Regions from separate parts of the Virgibacillus salarius genome, predicted to be linked through region 1. Evidence: riboswitches for the same ligand, from Rfam matches in the RefSeq annotation. Region 1 holds a riboswitch; each other region holds the start of a gene.

Region 1 (6,313 bases):
ATTTACAGGTACGTCCTTAAAGAATGTTGATTTAAGCAATTGTCAATTTACAACGATTCATACGAATGCCGAAGAAATAAAGGGAGCAATCATTTCAGCTGAGCAAGCCGTTTCTTTTATCGAATTGTTTGGTGTGAAGGTAAAAGATTAGGGTACTGCATGAAGGAGAAGGTAAAGATGATACAGGTATTCGGTAAGGTCGTTGATTCTGAAACACGATGTATCCACTATCATTCCGAAAGAGATGTTATCGCCATTAAATGTAAAATGTGTCAAACGTATTATCCATGTTATTACTGTCACGAGGAAGCAGAAAAGCATACGTTTACTAGATGGAAGGAAGAGGAATTTTCTAATAAAGCCATCCTTTGTGGAGTGTGCAAAACGGAATTAACGATTAATCAGTATTTGCAAATGAGTAAATGTATGCACTGTGGATCTGTGTTTAACGAGGGATGTAGGCTACATCATCATTTGTACTTTGATTAAAGATAAAGAGAAATGTCTCCTAAAAATGTTAGATGAAGCAACTGGAATATGCGAAACTTCTGTGGTAATCGTAACGGTTGTGATGACCTCGTCATTATATCTCTACTCACGAGGAGGTTAAACTATTGCACGGATATTCCAGTTGTGTGAAAAGAGAGCTAAGTTTTGGGATGTAGTATTTGTGTTCTTTTTTAGAAAAACCCCCGCTGTAAAGCTATAACGTGCTATGAAAAGTAAAAATGCTATAAAAATAACTACTGAAAAATATCTGATTTCTCTCTAGTTAAGGGACTCCTCGTCTAAAATTGTCCTTTATACCAGCTAAAATACCCCAACTTAATAGAAATCATAATAATAATGAAAAAAAGGAGAAGCATACCCACCAAAAAAGTCCAATCCTGCCATTTAACCGTAAATGTTCTATAAAAGGTGCGTTGCCTCTCGCCGCTGAATCCTTTAGACTCCATAGCTACTGCTGTTCGTTCTGCTTTGCGAATTGCTCCGGCAAGTAAAGGGATTGCATAGCGTTTATATTGTTGTATGGATTCTTTTATTCCGTTAGCTCTTCGTACCCCTCTTATTTGATGTGCGGCACGGATTTGGTTAAGCTCATCTTTCATTAAAGGTAAAAAGCGATACCCAGCTAATACCCCATAAGCTAATTTTGGAGATAGCTTGCATTGCTGCATGAGACTTAGAATGAAATGCACCATATTTGTCGTGAAGATAAACATAAATGATAAGGATGCGAAGGCAAGCATCCGCAATGTTAATGCTAACGCTACCGTAACATCTTCCTTTGGTATATCCCAAAATAGAATCTCCATGGTATCATGTGGTCGATTTGGTTCATCAGCAAAGGCAAGCGTTGTCCAAAGCATACCAACGGATAATAGGATGATAATTAAGAAATAAAGCATGTATCGTTTCCAAGCAATTTTTCCACATACGAAAGTAAGGAGGATGGTGAATAAGCAATAAACTAGTGGTGTAAATGGATCAAACACAAAGGTCAATAGACACACTAATAGAATAACGGTAAAAGCTTTAATGCTTGGATTAAGTTGATTTAATAGCGAAGTCATGCTGATTCACCTCCAAATGTTGTTGCAGTTGAATTCGGGTTGGGTAGTCTAAGTGCCATCTTCGTAAGTCCGAATCCTTCCATAATTGGTCTGGTGATTGATCTCTTATAATTTCTCCGTTTTCTAAAACAAGGACACGGTCCGCATATTTGTCGACGATATCCATGTCATGTGTAACCATGATAATGGATGTGCCTTTGGCATGCCGTTCTTTTAACATTTGCATAAGCTTTAAGGTAGAAGCGGCATCCTGCCCGAAGGTAGGCTCATCTAGAAAGAGTATTTTTTGTTCATCGACAATCATTGTGGCTACACTGAGTCTCCTTTTTTGTCCCTGACTTAGCGAATAAGGATGGCGATGCTCGAATCCTTGTAATTGGCAATTGACTAGGGTGTAATGTACTTTCTCTTCTATATATGATTCTGAATATGGATGCAGACGTAAGCTGTAGGCAATTTCATCAAATACAGTGTCTGTAATAAATTGGTGCTCCGGATTTTGAAACACGTATCCAATCTCTTTTCGCAATAATTTTTCCTTCCAATTACGGATAGGATGCTGACGTAGGAGAATGTCTCCGTGTGTAGGAGCTTCAATACCACTAAGTACTTTTGTTAACGATGTTTTGCCGCTTCCATTAGCTCCAATGATTGCTACAAATGAGCTCTCATACAGATCGAAATCAATTTGATGAAGTACCCTTTTTTGTTTTTTATTTTGAGTAACACGCGAAGCAGATAGTATAATGTCTGCTTGGTGAGCTGCTGGTATTGTCTTTTCTAAAAAGCTATTGTCCATATATGTAACTAATGATGGGGTATCCTTGATTGTTAACGGTGGACTGATATAAGCAGCTTTGTTTTGTTCGGCTGCTGTAAGTACAAGTTTTGTTATTTTTGGCAGGCAAATCCCCTCTTCTAGCACGCTTTCTTTATTATCCGAAATGATCCGTGCTAGTGGGCCATCATACATACATTTTCCGTCCTTAGATAATATGAAAGAACGGTCGATAAAAGATACCCAGCCTTCCAATTGATGTTCGATAACGATTATTCCCATTGATTTTTTCTGTTTAATGGTTTGAATAGTCTTGATAAATTCTTGAGTCGCTTGTGGATCTAAATTGGCGGTCGGTTCATCCAAGATAAGTATCTCTGGTTCTAGTGCTAGCACACAGGCTAATGCTAATTTTTGTTTTTGTCCTCCAGAAAGGGATGAAATGACAGAGTGCTTGTCATCTATTAAGTCAACCATTTGTAATACTTCGTCTATTTTTCTAGATATTTCAAGCGGCGGTGTACAAATATTCTCTAGGCCAAAGGCAATTTCATCTTCTACCGTTAACATACAAAATTGGCTTTCTGGATCTTGGAATACGACGCCAACTTGTTTGCTAATTGTACCGGGATGTGCATCGTGTATAGATTGACCGAATATGGTAACATCACCTGTCATTTTACCGTCTAATTCACGCGGGTATATACCATTTAAACAGTGTGTTAACGTACTTTTTCCGCTACCACTTGGTCCAAGTAGTAGCATGGTTTCCCCTCTGTCTAACTGAAAGCTCAGATTAGAGATGATTGGTTTATCATTATCTTCATGAAACCAGAGTGAAAGATTAGATACGTTGATCATGATGCGGAACGTTCCTTTCTGATTTGTTTACCAAGCGCAAAACTAGATAGTACGCCTGTTTTCGCGAGTGAATCACTAATTGCTTTTCCGAGCAAACCTGAAATGATTGCCCCACTAATCATTCTTATACATAACATACCTAATATGTATGGAGTACTTAAGGCAGTATAGCCTGATCTAAAATATCCCCAAACAAAACTAAATATAGCTGCTCCAACACCGGCTAACATTAATACCCAAAGTGAATAGCGTTTCCATTTTGTTAGAGCAAAGGCAGCTTCTGCGCCAAGACCCTGTATAATACCCGTAATAATAATGATTGGTCCCATAGCATTACCGAGGAGCATTTCTACCGTTGCAGCAATTGTTTCTGACAAAAATGCAGCTCCGGGTTTACGAATGATATAAGCCGCAATAATGGATACAATAAACCAAATACCAAATATAAAGTCATATCCTATGGGTCCCATGAACGACACGAGAATTTTTCCAATAGGTAAAAATGCTAAATAAACGATACCGAAGACTACGGAAAGAATAGACATAACAATTATTTCCTTTAGCTTCCAATTATTCAAAGTATCTCCCCCTTTTTAGATGGGCTATTTGCAGATATGGTGGTTGTCATAACTAGATGTGATGAATAACTACTTTCTAAATTTGTAAAAACACGTTCAAGTCCATCGAATATAAGTTTTCCATCCCCGTCTAGCCTTGTAGCATAGTGGATAGAGCTAACCTTAACCCCATGGAGCTTCAATTCCTCAATTTGGTTATAAATGATGTTCATATAATTTCCTCCACCCAACGGATAAAGGGAAAATTTGCCGGCAACTTCTTGCTGAAGGTTATTTGTATTTAAATTTAATCGATGGTCGTCCGTTGATAGATATACATCCTCATCGGAGTCTCCCGGACAGCCGATGGAGTAGGTGGCACTAAACACGACATGGTGTCCTGTGCTGGCCGCATGCAAAAAAAGTGCCTTGGTTACATCAAAAACATGTGTGATCTTGCCACGTACACAGGTTTCTACATCTGTTGTTTTAATCCAAACCTTAGATGTATCTACGTTTTTCAGTGAAGTTGTAATTACATCTACAAATTGATCTGTCATTGGATAGATGGCAAAAGAGCAACCAGCAATCCGACTATTAATACAGTTCAATGCTTGTTCGTTCATATCATTTTCCTCCTAATAAATAGTCATGTCAGTGAAGTTATACATAAATAAAAAAGACTGCATTCTTTGGGAATGCAGTCTTCAAAAATATATGTAGGCTATGCCTATAAAATGATATATGAACGACTGCACTTCCCCACGCTAGTATTATCTAGATCGGGTTATAAGGGTCAGAGTAGTCTCTTCTCAGCCATGTACATAGCTCCCCTAGTGCAATTTAAAATAGATATGCAGTTTTTATGTATTTATATATTCTACTAATAGAATAGTTCAATTAGTGCTTTTTGTAAATACGATAAGTGATATACTGTGAAATAAAGCAACTTATAGAACTGCTAGACTTTTTGACTTGATACCTCACATTGCAATGAAGTACATGAACAATGTAATCAAAAGAGTAATAAGCTAAAATGTTGGGTGTATAAGAGAATAGTGAGCAGTTATCATTCTCTAGAATTATACTTATTCTGTATCCGATGTACCTCGTCCATTAACTCGTTGCCAATAATCGTAGTCATCTGATCGTATACAGCTTTCCATGCATTCTTCCATTGCTCTCTTTCTCTTGTTGTAAGAAAGTGAATAGTAACAACATCTTTTTTTCTTAATTCACGTGTATAATGATCATTCATCTCAATCGCGTGACGTTTCCCCCAATCCGTTGCTTCACTTAAGGCAGCTTGAATGGCTGATTGATTATATTCAGATAATGATTCCCAAAAAGGCTTATTAATAAAAACACCGTATCCGAGATAACCGTGATTGCTCATAGTTACAAACGGTTGATGCTCATAGAATTTTTTAGAGTAAATATTAGAAATCGTATTTTCCTGTCCATCAATAAAATGTACTTCCAAGTTTTGATAAGTTTTATTAAATGGTAAGCTACTTGTGCTAGCATGTACTTGATTAAATTGTTCCTTAATAACAGGACTAGGCATAATACGGAAATGGAGTCGGTTTACATCATCTGGTAGTTTGATAACGTGTACTTGATTCGTAAGCTGTTTATAACCGTTATACCAAAAAGTCAAGCCCTTCACGTTTGTATTATGAAGGTTTGCAAGCAATGTTTTCCCTATTTTACCCTCATATGCTTCCGTTACTGCCTCGTGTGTAGGGAATGCATAGGGGAGATCAAGGATACCCCATTTGGGAAATAGCTCACTTACCTTAGCTGTTGCCGGGGCAATCATTTCAACATTCCCATTTTGGATGGCTTCCCACTCATTGGTGTCATTATATAGAGACCCATTTGCATAAATGTGGACTTTGATTCTTCCATTTGTTTTTGCTTCTACAAGTTGAGCAAACTTCCGGGCTGTTTGTCCCTTTGGTGTGTCAGTCGCAACAACATGACTAAACCGAATGATGATTTGTTCACGTAATCCCTCTTGTTCATCATCATAATCATCTGTTCCACGAATTGTCTCGAAGTCAATTCCAATTACGACAGCGGAAACAAGTCCTGTTATAATAAATGTTAGAATTATAAAAAAGTTTCGCAAATAATTACCTCCATGAACTAAATAGAGAAAGTTCAGTGTGTGGTCATTCATCCCGCATATAACCGCAGTAAGCTCCCGCTTCAAGTAATAAAGAGAAACCAATAAGGGCGATGGATCGACTGCCGGTAAATGTCCGATTGGTTCGGGCCTCCATGGAAGTAGGTCACAAAGGCGTTGCCACAGGAAGTGGCGAATGAAGCCTTTGTACGTATTTGTTTTAGTAAAAACGGACGGAAGTTTTACTTTATCCCGCATATAACTGGCAGTAAGATACCCACTTCAAGCAATAAAGAGAAACCAAAATGGGAAGTGTGGAACAACTGCCAGTAAATGTCCGATTGGTTCACCTAACCATCCGTGGGGATAAACAAAACCCCCCCACGGATGGAAGTTTCACTTTATTTTATCA
Region 2 (6,313 bases), on a different contig from region 1:
AGCTATATTTATACCAGGTATTGCTCCACTTAATGCGCTAATTGGTTCAGCAGTCGTTCATGTAGTGGGGATGAGACTAGTCCAACTAAAGGAAAAACAGGTGATGACATCTAATGTAGAGAAGGTGAGTAATTAAAATGATTATTAAAAATGCTTCCTTACGAGGAAAAGCTGGAAAATGGGATATTACTATTAAGGATAAAATAATTACGTCTGTTACGCCTGCTAATACAAAAAGGAATGGGACAGATGCGATTGATGTAAAAGGTTCACTTGTGTTACCTCCATTTATTGAGCCTCATATTCATCTCGATACGACGCTTACTGCAGGAGAACCAGCATGGAATCAAAGTGGAACATTATTCGAGGGGATACAACGTTGGTCAGAACGGAAAGCTTCCTTAACGAAAAAGGATGTAAAAACCCGTGCTAAGAAAGCATTGACATGGCAAATTGCTCAAGGAATTCAACATGTACGTACACATGTTGATGTTACTGATCCGAAATTAATAGCTTTACAAGCATTATTAGAAGTTAAAGAAGAAATGGCACCTTATGTAGATTTACAGTTGGTAGCTTTTCCTCAAGAGGGAATCCTGTCCTATCCAAATGGTAAAGAATTAGTAGAAGAAGCATTAAAGTTAGGTGCGGACGTGGTTGGTGGAATCCCCCACTTTGAATTTACCCGTGAGTATGGTGTGGATTCGATGAAGATCGCTTTCGACCTAGCAGAAAGGTATGATCGTCTTGTTGATATTCACTGTGATGAGATTGATGACGAGCAATCACGTTTTGTAGAAGTAGTGGCTACAGAGGCATATGAACGCGGATTAGGTTCCAGGGTAACGGCCAGTCATACAACGGCTATGGGCTCCTATAATGATGCATATGCGTATAAGCTGTTTCGTTTATTAAGACTTTCAAATATCAATTTCATTTCCAATCCACTCGTTAATATCCATTTACAGGGACGATTTGATTCCTATCCGAAGCGACGTGGTTTAACGCGTGTGAAAGAATTACTAGAAGCAGAAATGAATGTCTGCTTCGGACATGATGATATCTTTGATCCGTGGTATCCACTTGGTACAGGAAATATGTTGCAGGTGCTCCATATGGGCATTCATGCTTCTCAATTAATGGGTTATGAACAAATTATTAATGCTATCGATCTCATTACAACAAACAGTGCAAAAACAATGAATATCGAAGAACATTATGGAATTGAAGCTGGAAAACCAGCAAACATAATCGTCTTGGATGCTGAAGATGAATACGAAGCTATTCGTAAACAAGCTTCCGTACTCTATTCAGTTCGTAATGGAATGATAATTGCTGAAACAAAACCAAGCGAATCACATGTTCATTTATTAGAAACAGCAAAGGTGGACTTTCAGAAATAGACTTAAAAGAGACTGATACAAAAGAATAAAGAAACAATTAAAAACGGACGATAATTAGTTGAATGAAGTGCCCCCTGTCAAGTAGACAGTGGAAATAATAAAAACTGACTTAAGCGGTTTTAGCTCTAAATTCGATAGGGCTAAGGCCGTTTAGTCGTTTTTGATATCTATCATAATTATAGAAATGTATATAGTCCTCTATGGATGCAGATAATTCTTCAAAGGACTCATATTTATTTAAATAATACTTCTCGCTTTTCAGTGTTCCCCAAAAAGATTCCATCGGCCCATTATCAATACATCGTCCGACTCGTGACATACTTTGCTTCATGTTTGCGGCATCTATCTTTTGCTTAAACATTTTAGATGTATACTGATACCCCCGATCGCTATGAATAAGCGGGCGATCTTGCAGATTTATTATATATAACTGGTAGTAAGCCTCTCACTTCAACCCAATAAAGTGAAATCAATGTTGGTAAATGGGAGACTGCCAATATTGGTTCAAAGGCATTTAGGTCACACACTTGTGGTACGAACAATCAGTGAGAGAAAACAAAACCCTCATTGATTAAAGTTTCACTTTATGGAAAAATTATAATCAAAAGTTAGTAAGACTGCATTCTTCCTTTGGTAATTTATTAAACTTGACAGGTTTTCGGAAAAAATGTATCCTTTAACGCTGTGTGTTAATTTAAAAATGCTTATTAAATCTCACATACAACTGACTAAATAAGTGAAAAGCAAAAAGGTCAGTATATGGTTATGTGAGATTTTTTTGTATGGAATTGAGAGGAGCAGATTGTTGAAGAATAGAAAGAAGCAAGATCAAACCATAGATAAGCCAGTTCTTTTTCTAAGTGGAGGGGCGCTACTTGCCTTTGTAATTCTTGCATTAATAAACCAGGAAATGGTCACCTATGTAGTTAATACGATGTTTAATTGGTCGGTAACCTATTTCGGCTCGATATATCAAGTTCTAATGGTAGGAACTCTAGTCATTGCATTAATACTTGGGTATTCAAAGTTTGGGAAAATTCGTTTAGGAAAATTAGAAAAGCCTGAGATTGGAACGTTCAAGTGGATTTCGATTATTATGTGTACGCTGCTAGCGGCAGGTGGTGTTTTTTGGGCAGCGGCAGAACCGTTGAGCCATTTTTTAACCATCCCACCACATTTCTCAGGAATTGAGGCTGGGACTACAGAAGCAGTAGTACCTGCACTTGCAGCAAGTTTTGTCGATTGGGGTTTTGTCTCATGGGCAATTTTAGGAACATTAGGTACGATTGTATTCATGTATTCCCATTATCATCGAAATGCACCATTAAAGCCAAGATCGATGCTTTATCCGATCTTTGGCGATAAGATTATGAAAAAAAGTGCACTTGGTACGTTTGTTGATGCCTTTTCGATTGTGTCAGTGGCAGCTGGTACGATTGGTCCAATTGGATTCCTTGGATTACAAGCAGGTTATGGATTAAGTGCATTGTTCGGTGTACCAAATAATTTATTTGTACAATGTCTTATTGTTATCGTTATTGTTCTAGCAGCTGGGATTTCTGCTGCGACAGGAATTCATAAAGGAATCCAAATTTTAAGCAGCTATAATATTATTCTCGCAGTTTGTTTAATGGTTGCTGTGATTATTCTAGGTCCAGCATTATTTATTTTTGATTCCTATTTGCAATCATTTGGATTATATGTCCAAGACTTCCTAACCTTAAACACCTTCCGTGGAGATGGAGCTTGGCTTGGCTTATGGACCGTTTTTTTCTTTGCTTGGTTCATTGGCTATGGTCCAATGATGGCGATGTTTGTTAGTCGTATTTCTCGTGGTCGCACAATTCGAGAGCTTGTAACTGCTGTTGCGGTAATTGCACCTGTGGTAACGACGTTCTGGTTTACAGTTGTTGGTGGCACAGGGATTTTTGCTGAAATGAATAACCCTGGTGCCGTATCTGAAGCTTTAAATAGTGCTGGACCTCCAGCAGCTATGATTGCTATCGCAGAACAATTGCCACTTGGTACGATTATCGGTTTCTTCTTTTTAGTAGCAACTATTGTGTTTGTATTAACGACAACCGATTCGATGTCATTAACCATCTCGATGGCGATTACAGGTAATGGAGACCCATCGAAATTCCTGCGTGTGTTCTGGGCAATTCTTATGGGACTTGTCGCAACTGTACTCATCACTATTGGCGAGGATAGTGTTGGATCGCTACAATCCTTTATTGTGGTGACGGCTGTTCCTGTATCGTTACTCATGTTAACCACATTTTGGACCGCGCCACGCGCAACTCGTGAACTTGCAAAAGAACAAAAGATTGATGAAGTTAAACGCTATACCAAATAAAAGAGATGTTAAGGGGCTGGCTCATTAGGTCAGCTCTTTTGTTAGTAGAGAATGGCAAAAAAATAGAAAATTGTTCATTTTTGGTAGACGAATAGTCCAAAATCATGTATTTTATAGACAAATGCATATTGAATAATTAAATTACGCTTCACTAGGGGTGCCTTTACGTAATGGCTGAGATCTATGTGTGACATGGAGACCCTTTGAACCTGAACTGGAGTAAGAACCAGCGGAGGAAAGTGACAGGAGTAGTGTGTATCAGCGACATATACCTTTTTTAGGATATCGTTATAGATTCATGCCACTTTTCCTTTGCTGGAAAAGTGGCATTTTTTTGTAGAAAAGGAGAGGAAGTGATGAAACTAATTGCGGTGACTACCGGTGAACAGGAGGAGAAATACCTTATCCAGACAATAGCGAGTATTATTCCCTATCTTGATGCTGTCATTCTACGAGAAAAACAAATGACCGAGCAGGACTATTCTTTGTTCATTCAACGTGTGCTTGCACAAGGAGTTCCGGAAGAAAAACTAATTATTCATGGCCATACAACACTACCTGGTGAAACGAATGTGAAGACACTTCACCTTTCAGAAAAGCGAATACAAGAGGTACACGATCTCCGAAAACAATCCCCCGGTTTACAAGTAGGGGTATCGACGCACTCCAACGAAGTAGCTAAGAGAGCGGAGCAGCTAGGTGCTACGTATATTTTGTATGGTCATGTCTTTTCGACAGCGAGCAAGAAAGGGGTGAAACCAAAAGGAGTAGAGAAATTAGCAGCAGTTGCAAAAGAGGTGAGCATTCCCGTTTATGCAATCGGTGGAATCACAAGCGCAAAGGTAACGGATATTTATCAAGCGAAGGCAAGTGGGATTGCTGTAATGTCAGGTGTTTTTAGTCAAAATAATCCACTGCAGGCAGTGCAATCGTTTCGAAAGGAGGTGAATCGATATGAAGAGACACGTTGATGTAGTGGTTATAGGTGGAGGCGTTATTGGGCAATCCATTGCTTACTATTTAAGTAAAAGTAGGGTTGTAACGACGGTAATTGAACAAGGTAGAAGTGGAAGAAAAGCTACACAAGCTGCTGCGGGCATGCTTGGTGTACACACAGAAAATGATCAGGAAGGTACGTATTATCAATTTTGCCAAGCAAGTAGAAATATGTATGCATCTCTAAGCAAAGAACTATTTTCGTTATCAGGGATTGATATTCAGCTTTCCACCAACGGTATGCTCGAGATAGCTACGAATGAAGAACAGAAGCAAAGACTGCGAGCAAAACAAAATGCATTTGAAGGCTTAGAATGGTTGGATGCGGAAGGGATTAGGCAACGAACATCAGCTTTATCCCAGGCAGTAGGGGGATTATATATGCGGCGAGATGGACATGTAGAACCATTGAAAGTGTGTGAAGCTTTTAAACAGGCATCTTTATCAATGGGAGGTCAGTTGATCGAGAATTGTCAAGTTGGAGAAATAGTCCATGACCATGATGTTTTTCATATTCAAATCGATAACGATGTTATCTCAGCTGATCATGTTGTTGTAGCGGCAGGTGTAAAAAGTGGGAGGTGGTTTGAAGCGACAGGATTAATGAATCCAATGGTCCCAACAAAAGGAGAATGCTTTGCCATAAAGCCAAGCATTCAATCTATTCAGCAGACGTTATTCTTTCACAATCTGTATTTGGTACCAAAACGAGACGGACGCTATATTATTGGTGCAACTAGCTATCATGATGATAGCAATAGTTATACGTCAACAGGTGGCATTTTTGAATTAATGAATCACTTATTGAAGTTGTTCCCATCGTTTAAGCAGGAAGAACTGCATAGCTGTTGGACTGGTGTTCGTCCGGGCACCAAAGATGGTAAGCCAATTATTGGAGAACATCCTGAGATTCCCCATTTGTATTTTGCAACCGGACATTATCGAAATGGTATTCTTCTTGCTCCTGCTACAGGGAAACTAGTTAGTGATATGGTCTTAAAGCGTTATGTACCATCATCGATCCAGCGTCTTTTTACACCAAATCGTTTCAGGAAAGGGGGGATCACATATGCAGATACACGTGAACGGACGTCAGGTGGAGGTAGCTAAGGATTCAATTATTGGCGAGTTACTAAAAAGCTTTAACATTCAAGCGAAACTCGCGATAGTCGAACAGAATCAACAAATTATTAATAAAACAGTGTATGACGAAACAATATTAACTAATGGGGATACTATTGAAATTGTTCATTTTGTAGGAGGAGGATAAGTCATGTTAACAATTGGCGAAAAATCATTTCATTCCCGACTGATGCTAGGTACTGGAAAGTACCCGACATTTCAAAGTCAAAAGAAGGCGGTGATAGCATCCAAAACAGAAATATTAACCTTTGCCGTCAGGAGAATGAACATATTTGATGAAAACGAGCCGAATCTGTTAGAAGAATTAGATTTGCAGCAATATGATTTACTACCAAATACTGCTGGCGCTAAGACAGCAAATGAGGCGGTAAGAATTGCCCGTTTAGCTAAGGCTACAGGTTTATGTGACATGATT
Region 3 (6,313 bases), on a different contig from region 1:
GAAGGATATACTGTAATTGGCGGTGGCGATTCTGCTGCTGCTGTTGAAAAATTTGATCTTAGTGAAAAAATGGATCATGTTTCAACTGGTGGTGGTGCATCCCTTGAATTTATGGAAGGAAAAGTGCTACCTGGTGTCGAAGCATTAAGTGATAAATAATAAAACATAATGAGGTGAGAAGATGCGCAAGAAAGTAATTGCTGGAAACTGGAAGATGAACAAAGTTTCAACAGAAGCGAATCAATTTGTTGATGAAGTCGGAGCAAAAATACCTGAAGATAAGAATGTAGAGGCAATTGTTTGTGCGCCATTCCCATTTTTAGCATCTCTTGTTGATAAAACAAAAGATACAAATCTTAAAGTTGCTGCACAAACGATGCACTATGAAGAAAGTGGAGCTTTTACCGGTGAAGTAAGTCCAGTTATGCTAGAGGATTTAGGTATAACGCATGTTGTACTTGGACATTCGGAGCGACGAGAATATTATAATGAAACGGACGAAACGGTGAATAAAAAAGTTCATGCTGCATTTAATCATCATTTAGTTCCAATTGTTTGTGTTGGTGAAACCCTAGAACAGCGTGAGGCAAATGAAACAATGGATCATGTCGAAAACCAAGTGATTAAAGCTTTAGAAGGTCTATCAGACCAACAAGTGGCTGAAACGATCATAGCTTATGAACCGATTTGGGCAATTGGTACAGGTAAAACAGCTACAAGTGCTGAAGCAAATGAAGTATGTGCATATATTAGACAAGTTATTGCAAAACTTACTTCAAAGGAAACAGCAGACCATGTAGTTATTCAATATGGTGGAAGTGTAAAACCAGCTAATATAGAGGAGTTACTAGCACAATCCGATATTGACGGTGCATTAGTTGGTGGTGCTAGCCTTCAACCAGAATCCTTCTTACAATTAGTGGAGGCAGGTAAAAAATGAAACAGGATAAATTAGCAGCATTAATCATCTTGGATGGCTTCGCTCTTCGTGATGAGGAAAAAGGAAATGCTGTAAAGCAAGCCAATACTCCTAACTTTGATCGTTATTGGAATACCTATGCTCACAACCAATTAACAGCATGTGGTGAGGCAGTTGGTCTACCTGAAGGGCAAATGGGAAACTCCGAGGTCGGGCATTTAAATATTGGAGCTGGGCGCATCGTTTATCAAAGTTTAACTCGTGTGAATTTGTCCATTAAGAATGGCGAGTTCTTTGAAAAAGAGGCCTTTAAAAAATCAATAGAAAATGCGAAGAAAAACAAAAAAGCATTGCATGTTTTTGGATTGCTTTCCGATGGAGGCGTGCATAGTCATATCAATCATTTATTTGCTTTATTAAAACTAGCAAAAGATAATGAGTTGAAAGAAGTGTACATCCATGCATTTCTTGATGGACGAGATGTTGGTCCGCAAACAGCGAAAGAATATATTAAACAAACGCAGGATAAGATCAAGGAATACGGTGTTGGTCAATTTGCAACCATTTCAGGCCGCTATTATTCCATGGATCGTGACAAACGTTGGGATCGTGTGAAAAAAGCGTATGATGCAATGGTATATGGAGAAGGACCAGCATATCAAGACCCAATAGAGGTTGTTGACGATTCATATGCAAATGAAATTTACGATGAGTTTGTTATTCCATCTGTCATCACAGATGAAAACGGTGAAGCAGTTGGGAAAATTAAAGATGGAGATTCTATAATCTTTTATAACTTCCGTCCAGATCGCGCTATTCAGATTTCACGTACCTTTGCAAATGAAGATTTTCGTGATTTTGATCGTGGTGAGCACGTGCCAAAAAATTTGGACTTTGTAATGTTAACGAATTTTAGTGAAACAGTCGATGGCTATGTTGCTTACGAACCTGTTAACCTAGATAATACAGTTGGCGAAGTATTATCTCAGCATAATTTGAAGCAATTACGTATTGCTGAGACAGAAAAATATCCACATGTCACTTTCTTTATGAGTGGTGGTCGTGAGAAAGAATTTGATGGTGAAAAACGTGTATTGATTGATTCGCCAAAGGTTGCAACATATGATTTAAAACCAGAAATGAGTGCTTATGGAGTGACGGACGCGTTGCTCAAAGAACTTGATGCTGGTGAACACAATGCAATTATCTTGAACTTTGCTAACCCGGACATGGTTGGACATTCTGGTAAATTACAGCCGACTATTAAAGCAATTGAAGTAGTTGATGAATGTCTAGGGAAAATTGTTGATAAAATTAAAGAGCTTGGCGGGAATGCCATTATTACTGCTGATCACGGTAATTCTGATGAGGTAGTTACGCTTGAAGGTAAGCCAATGACTGCTCATACGACAAATCCTGTTCCGGTAATTGTGACAGAAGAAAATATAACATTACGAGATGGTGGGATTTTAGCTGATCTATCACCAACCTTATTGGATTTACTAGGTATTGAAAAACCAGAAGAAATGACTGGCGAATCATTAATTAAATAAAAGGAAATTAAAGGAGAGAAAAATTATGCCATACATTACTGATGTATATGCACGTGAAGTATTAGACTCACGCGGTAACCCGACAGTTGAAGTGGAAGTATTTACAGAATCAGGTGCCTTCGGTTCTGCACTTGTGCCAAGCGGTGCATCTACCGGTGAATACGAGGCTGTGGAATTACGTGATGGTGATAAAGATCGTTATCTTGGAAAAGGTGTTCTAAAAGCAGTTCAAAACGTAAATGAAATAATTGCACCTGAATTACTTGGGATTGATGTTACTCGTCAGAATATCATCGATGCGTTAATGATCGAATTAGATGGAACTGAAAATAAAGGCAAACTTGGTGCTAACGCAATTCTTGGTGTATCCATGGCTGTAGCACATGCTGCTGCTAGTTATCTTGAAGTACCGTTATATAACTACCTCGGTGGATTTAATGCAAAAACCCTACCAACACCAATGATGAATATTCTTAATGGTGGTGAGCATGCCGATAATAACGTAGATATTCAAGAGTTTATGGTTATGCCAGTTGGAGCAGAAACGTTCCAAGAAGCACTACGTACGGGTGCTGAAATTTTCCATTCATTGAAAAATGTATTAAAATCAAAGGGGTATAACACAGCTGTTGGTGACGAAGGCGGATTTGCACCAAACCTTGCTTCTAATGAAGAAGCTTTACAAACAATTGTGGAAGCAATTGAAGCTGCTGGTTACAAGCCAGGAGAAGAAGTGAAGCTTGCAATGGATGTTGCTGCTTCAGAAATATATGAAGATGGTAAATATAATCTAAAAGGTGAAGGTGTTGTTCGTACTTCTGAAGAGATGGTTGATTGGTATGAAGACATGATCAACAAATACCCAATTATCTCCATTGAAGATGGACTAGATGAAAATGATTGGGATGGATTTAAAGTATTAACAGATCGTCTTGGTGGACGAGTACAGCTTGTCGGAGATGATTTATTTGTAACAAATACTAATAAGCTTTCCAAAGGTATTGAACAAGGTATTGGAAACTCTATCTTAGTAAAAGTTAATCAAATCGGTACATTAACAGAGACGTTCGAAGCAATCGAAATGGCAAAACGCGCTGGCTATACAGCGGTTATCTCACACCGTTCAGGAGAAACAGAAGATGCAACGATCGCTGACATTGCTGTAGCGACTAATGCAGGTCAGATCAAAACAGGTGCACCTTCTCGAACAGATCGTGTAGCTAAATACAATCAACTGCTTCGCATTGAAGATGAGCTAGCAGGCATGGGTGAATATGCTGGTAAGACAGCGTTCTATAACCTAAATAAATAGGGAAGAAAACCTCTTAAGGTATGGTGGTTATACTTTAAGAGGTTTTTTATAGGTTTATCCCACACATATAACTGGCAGTAATAATCCACTTTAAGCAATAAAGTAAAACCACTATGGGGAAGTGGAGGATCGATTGCCGGTAAATGTCCGGTCGGTTCAAAGGATTTTAGGTCTGTGGTGCTAACAATCAATGTGGGATAAATAAAACCCCCACTGATTAAAGTGTCACTTTATGCAGAAGTTGCTTCTATGTTCATAGAAGTTTCTATATTTTTTGAGTTTCTTAAACTTGATTAAATGGACGAATTATGTCATAGTTACTATGGAATTAATAATAGAATACTAAAGTTGTAGGGGGACCAGTGTTGCTGGTTGAGATTGTATCCGTAAGGTACTGACTCTTAGAACCTGATCTGGTTTAAACCAGCGTAGGGAACATGTTTGATACATCAAATATTAAGTTGTATATGCCCTAATGGTGATTAACCATCTAGGGCATTTTTTATAGTCTAAGAAATTATAAAATTTGCGTGTTGAGCTGCGTCCAGCTCCAGCGCCCAGAAACTAGGCTACTTCATCATGAATCGCCCTAATCTAAATCATCATCGGCTCGCAAGCTCACCGTGAGTCCTTTATCTCCGTTGAATCGTCGCTGCGTTGCTAATCGGGTGTTTGCGCTTTTATTCTTAGCGAAGGAATTACAGTCAAACAAGATGATACATACGCTGTTCCTTACAATGAGAAAGGTATTCAAGAGGAGGAAAACATTGAAGAAGCTTTTACTGCTTAGTTTAGGGATTACACTGCTTATATTAACGGCATGTGGTACAGAAGAGAAAGAACAAAGTCAGCAGAACAATGACTCAACAGAAAAGAAAAAGATCTCTGTTGTACTTGATTGGACACCAAATACGAATCATACAGGATTATATGTTGCAAAAGAGAAGGGATATTTTGAAGAGCAAGGCCTTGATGTGGACATAATTATGCCTGGTGAAGCGGGAGCAGATCAGTTAATTGCATCTGGTAAAGCAGATTTTGGTGTGAGTTATCAGGAGGGGATTACTGAAGCTCGTGTACAAGATATACCGATTGTTTCCATTGCTGCTGTTATACAGCATAATACCTCAGGTTTTGCCTCACCCAAGAATAAACAGATTACTACACCTAAAGATTTTGAAGATAAAACATATGGTGGCTGGGGAGCTCCAGTAGAAAAAGCGGTTCTAACCTCACTCATGCAGCAGGAAAATGCTAATGTAGAATCAGTTGATATTATCAACATGGGCGATACGGACTTTTTTACTGCGGTGAAAAGAGATATTGATTTTGCGTGGATTTATTATGGTTGGACTGGTGTAGAGGCAGAGCTCCGTGATGAAGAAATTAATATGGTGTATTTAACCGATTATTCGTCAAATTTAGATTATTACACGCCGGTTTTAGCTACCAATGAAAAAATGATCAAAGATGATCCAGAAACAGTTAAGCAATTCTTAGCTGCAGTATCTAAAGGTTATAATCTAGCAATTGAGCAACCAGAGGAAGCCGCTGATATCTTAATTAACGCTGTTCCTGATTTGGATGCAGAATTAGTAAAAGCAAGTCAAGCTTGGTTAGTGTCAAAGTATCAAGATGATGCGGACCAGTGGGGGGAACAAAAGCAAGAGGTATGGGAGAATTACGCCAATTGGATGTATGAGAATGAGCTGTTAGATAAACCGTTAGATAGTGAAAAAGCATTTACAAATGAGTTTTTACCAGAAACAAAGGAGGAATAAATGATGGCAGATGCACTAGTTAGTATTCAAATTATCCCGAAAACGAAAAATGGTGAAGATGTTATTCCGTATGTGGATGAAGCGATTAAGATTATCGATCATTCCGGAGTTAAGTATCAGGTAAGTCCACTAGAAACTACAATGCAAGGTGATCTTGCAGAACTATTTGGAATTATTGAGAAGATGAATAAAAGGATGACTGAAATTGGTTGTGAAAATGTTATTTCACAGGTGAAGGTTCTTTATCAACCTTCTGGAGCTTCCATGGAACAATTAACGGAGAAGTATCGCTAATGAGAAGATTGCGAGAAAAGGGATGGCGACCAGCTCTGGTCCTCATCCTTTTCCTTATCAGTTGGGAAATAGCTTGTCGTATTTTTTCGATCCCAGCTTGGCTACTACCTGCTCCAAGTGTAATATGGCAAGAAGCTGTCAATGGCTGGCCAAATTATGCTAGTCATCTACAATCGACTATCCAACTATCGATTATCGGATTTATGATAGGCAGCAGTGTAGGTACGCTCGTTGCTGTTTGTCTTCATCTCATTCCGACAGTTAGGGAAGCCTTTTATCCATTATTAATAATATCACAGAATATACCTATTATTATTTTAGCTCCCTTATTAGTAATTTGGTTTGGTTTTGGAATATTGCCGAAATTAATTGTTATTACACTTGTTTGTTTTTTTCCAATAACTATAGCAGCTTTAGATGGATTTAGACAAACAAGTGGAGAACTGAAACACTA

The links. Region 1 has a riboswitch for thiamine pyrophosphate ahead of ABDZ84_RS17405 (YkoF family thiamine/hydroxymethylpyrimidine-binding protein). Riboswitches for the same ligand answer to the same signal wherever they lie in the genome.
Region 2: linked by a shared signal. The riboswitch ahead of ABDZ84_RS06750 (thiamine phosphate synthase) and the one ahead of ABDZ84_RS17405 (YkoF family thiamine/hydroxymethylpyrimidine-binding protein) in region 1 are both predicted to bind thiamine pyrophosphate.
Region 3: linked by a shared signal. The riboswitch ahead of ABDZ84_RS19560 (ABC transporter substrate-binding protein) and the one ahead of ABDZ84_RS17405 (YkoF family thiamine/hydroxymethylpyrimidine-binding protein) in region 1 are both predicted to bind thiamine pyrophosphate.

What each region holds. Positions count from the first base shown of each region.
Region 1 is NZ_BAAACY010000143.1:1,008-7,320, forward strand. Features, by position in the region: gene ABDZ84_RS17380 (pentapeptide repeat-containing protein) at 1-151, shown strand, start outside; gene ABDZ84_RS17385 (CHY zinc finger protein) at 178-489, shown strand; gene ABDZ84_RS17390 (energy-coupling factor transporter transmembrane component T family protein) at 789-1,574, opposite strand; gene ABDZ84_RS17395 (ABC transporter ATP-binding protein) at 1,549-3,213, opposite strand; gene ABDZ84_RS17400 (ECF transporter S component) at 3,210-3,791, opposite strand; gene ABDZ84_RS17405 (YkoF family thiamine/hydroxymethylpyrimidine-binding protein) at 3,788-4,396, opposite strand; TPP riboswitch at 4,513-4,615, opposite strand; gene ABDZ84_RS17410 (DctP family TRAP transporter solute-binding subunit) at 4,840-5,904, opposite strand.
Region 2 is NZ_BAAACY010000045.1:5,107-11,419, forward strand. Features, by position in the region: gene codB (cytosine permease) at 1-136, shown strand, start outside; gene ABDZ84_RS06735 (cytosine deaminase) at 138-1,403, shown strand; partial or broken gene ABDZ84_RS06740 (transposase) at 1,513-1,809, opposite strand; gene ABDZ84_RS06745 (BCCT family transporter) at 2,209-3,759, shown strand; TPP riboswitch at 3,903-4,014, shown strand; gene ABDZ84_RS06750 (thiamine phosphate synthase) at 4,116-4,730, shown strand; gene thiO (glycine oxidase ThiO) at 4,714-5,865, shown strand; gene thiS (sulfur carrier protein ThiS) at 5,825-6,025, shown strand; gene ABDZ84_RS06765 (thiazole synthase) at 6,029-6,313, shown strand, end outside.
Region 3 is NZ_BAAACY010000165.1:7,945-14,257, forward strand. Features, by position in the region: gene ABDZ84_RS19540 (phosphoglycerate kinase) at 1-159, shown strand, start outside; gene tpiA (triose-phosphate isomerase) at 182-940, shown strand; gene gpmI (2,3-bisphosphoglycerate-independent phosphoglycerate mutase) at 937-2,472, shown strand; gene eno (phosphopyruvate hydratase) at 2,498-3,784, shown strand; TPP riboswitch at 4,127-4,236, shown strand; gene ABDZ84_RS19560 (ABC transporter substrate-binding protein) at 4,552-5,565, shown strand; gene ABDZ84_RS19565 (thiamine-binding protein) at 5,569-5,859, shown strand; gene ABDZ84_RS19570 (ABC transporter permease) at 5,859-6,313, shown strand, end outside.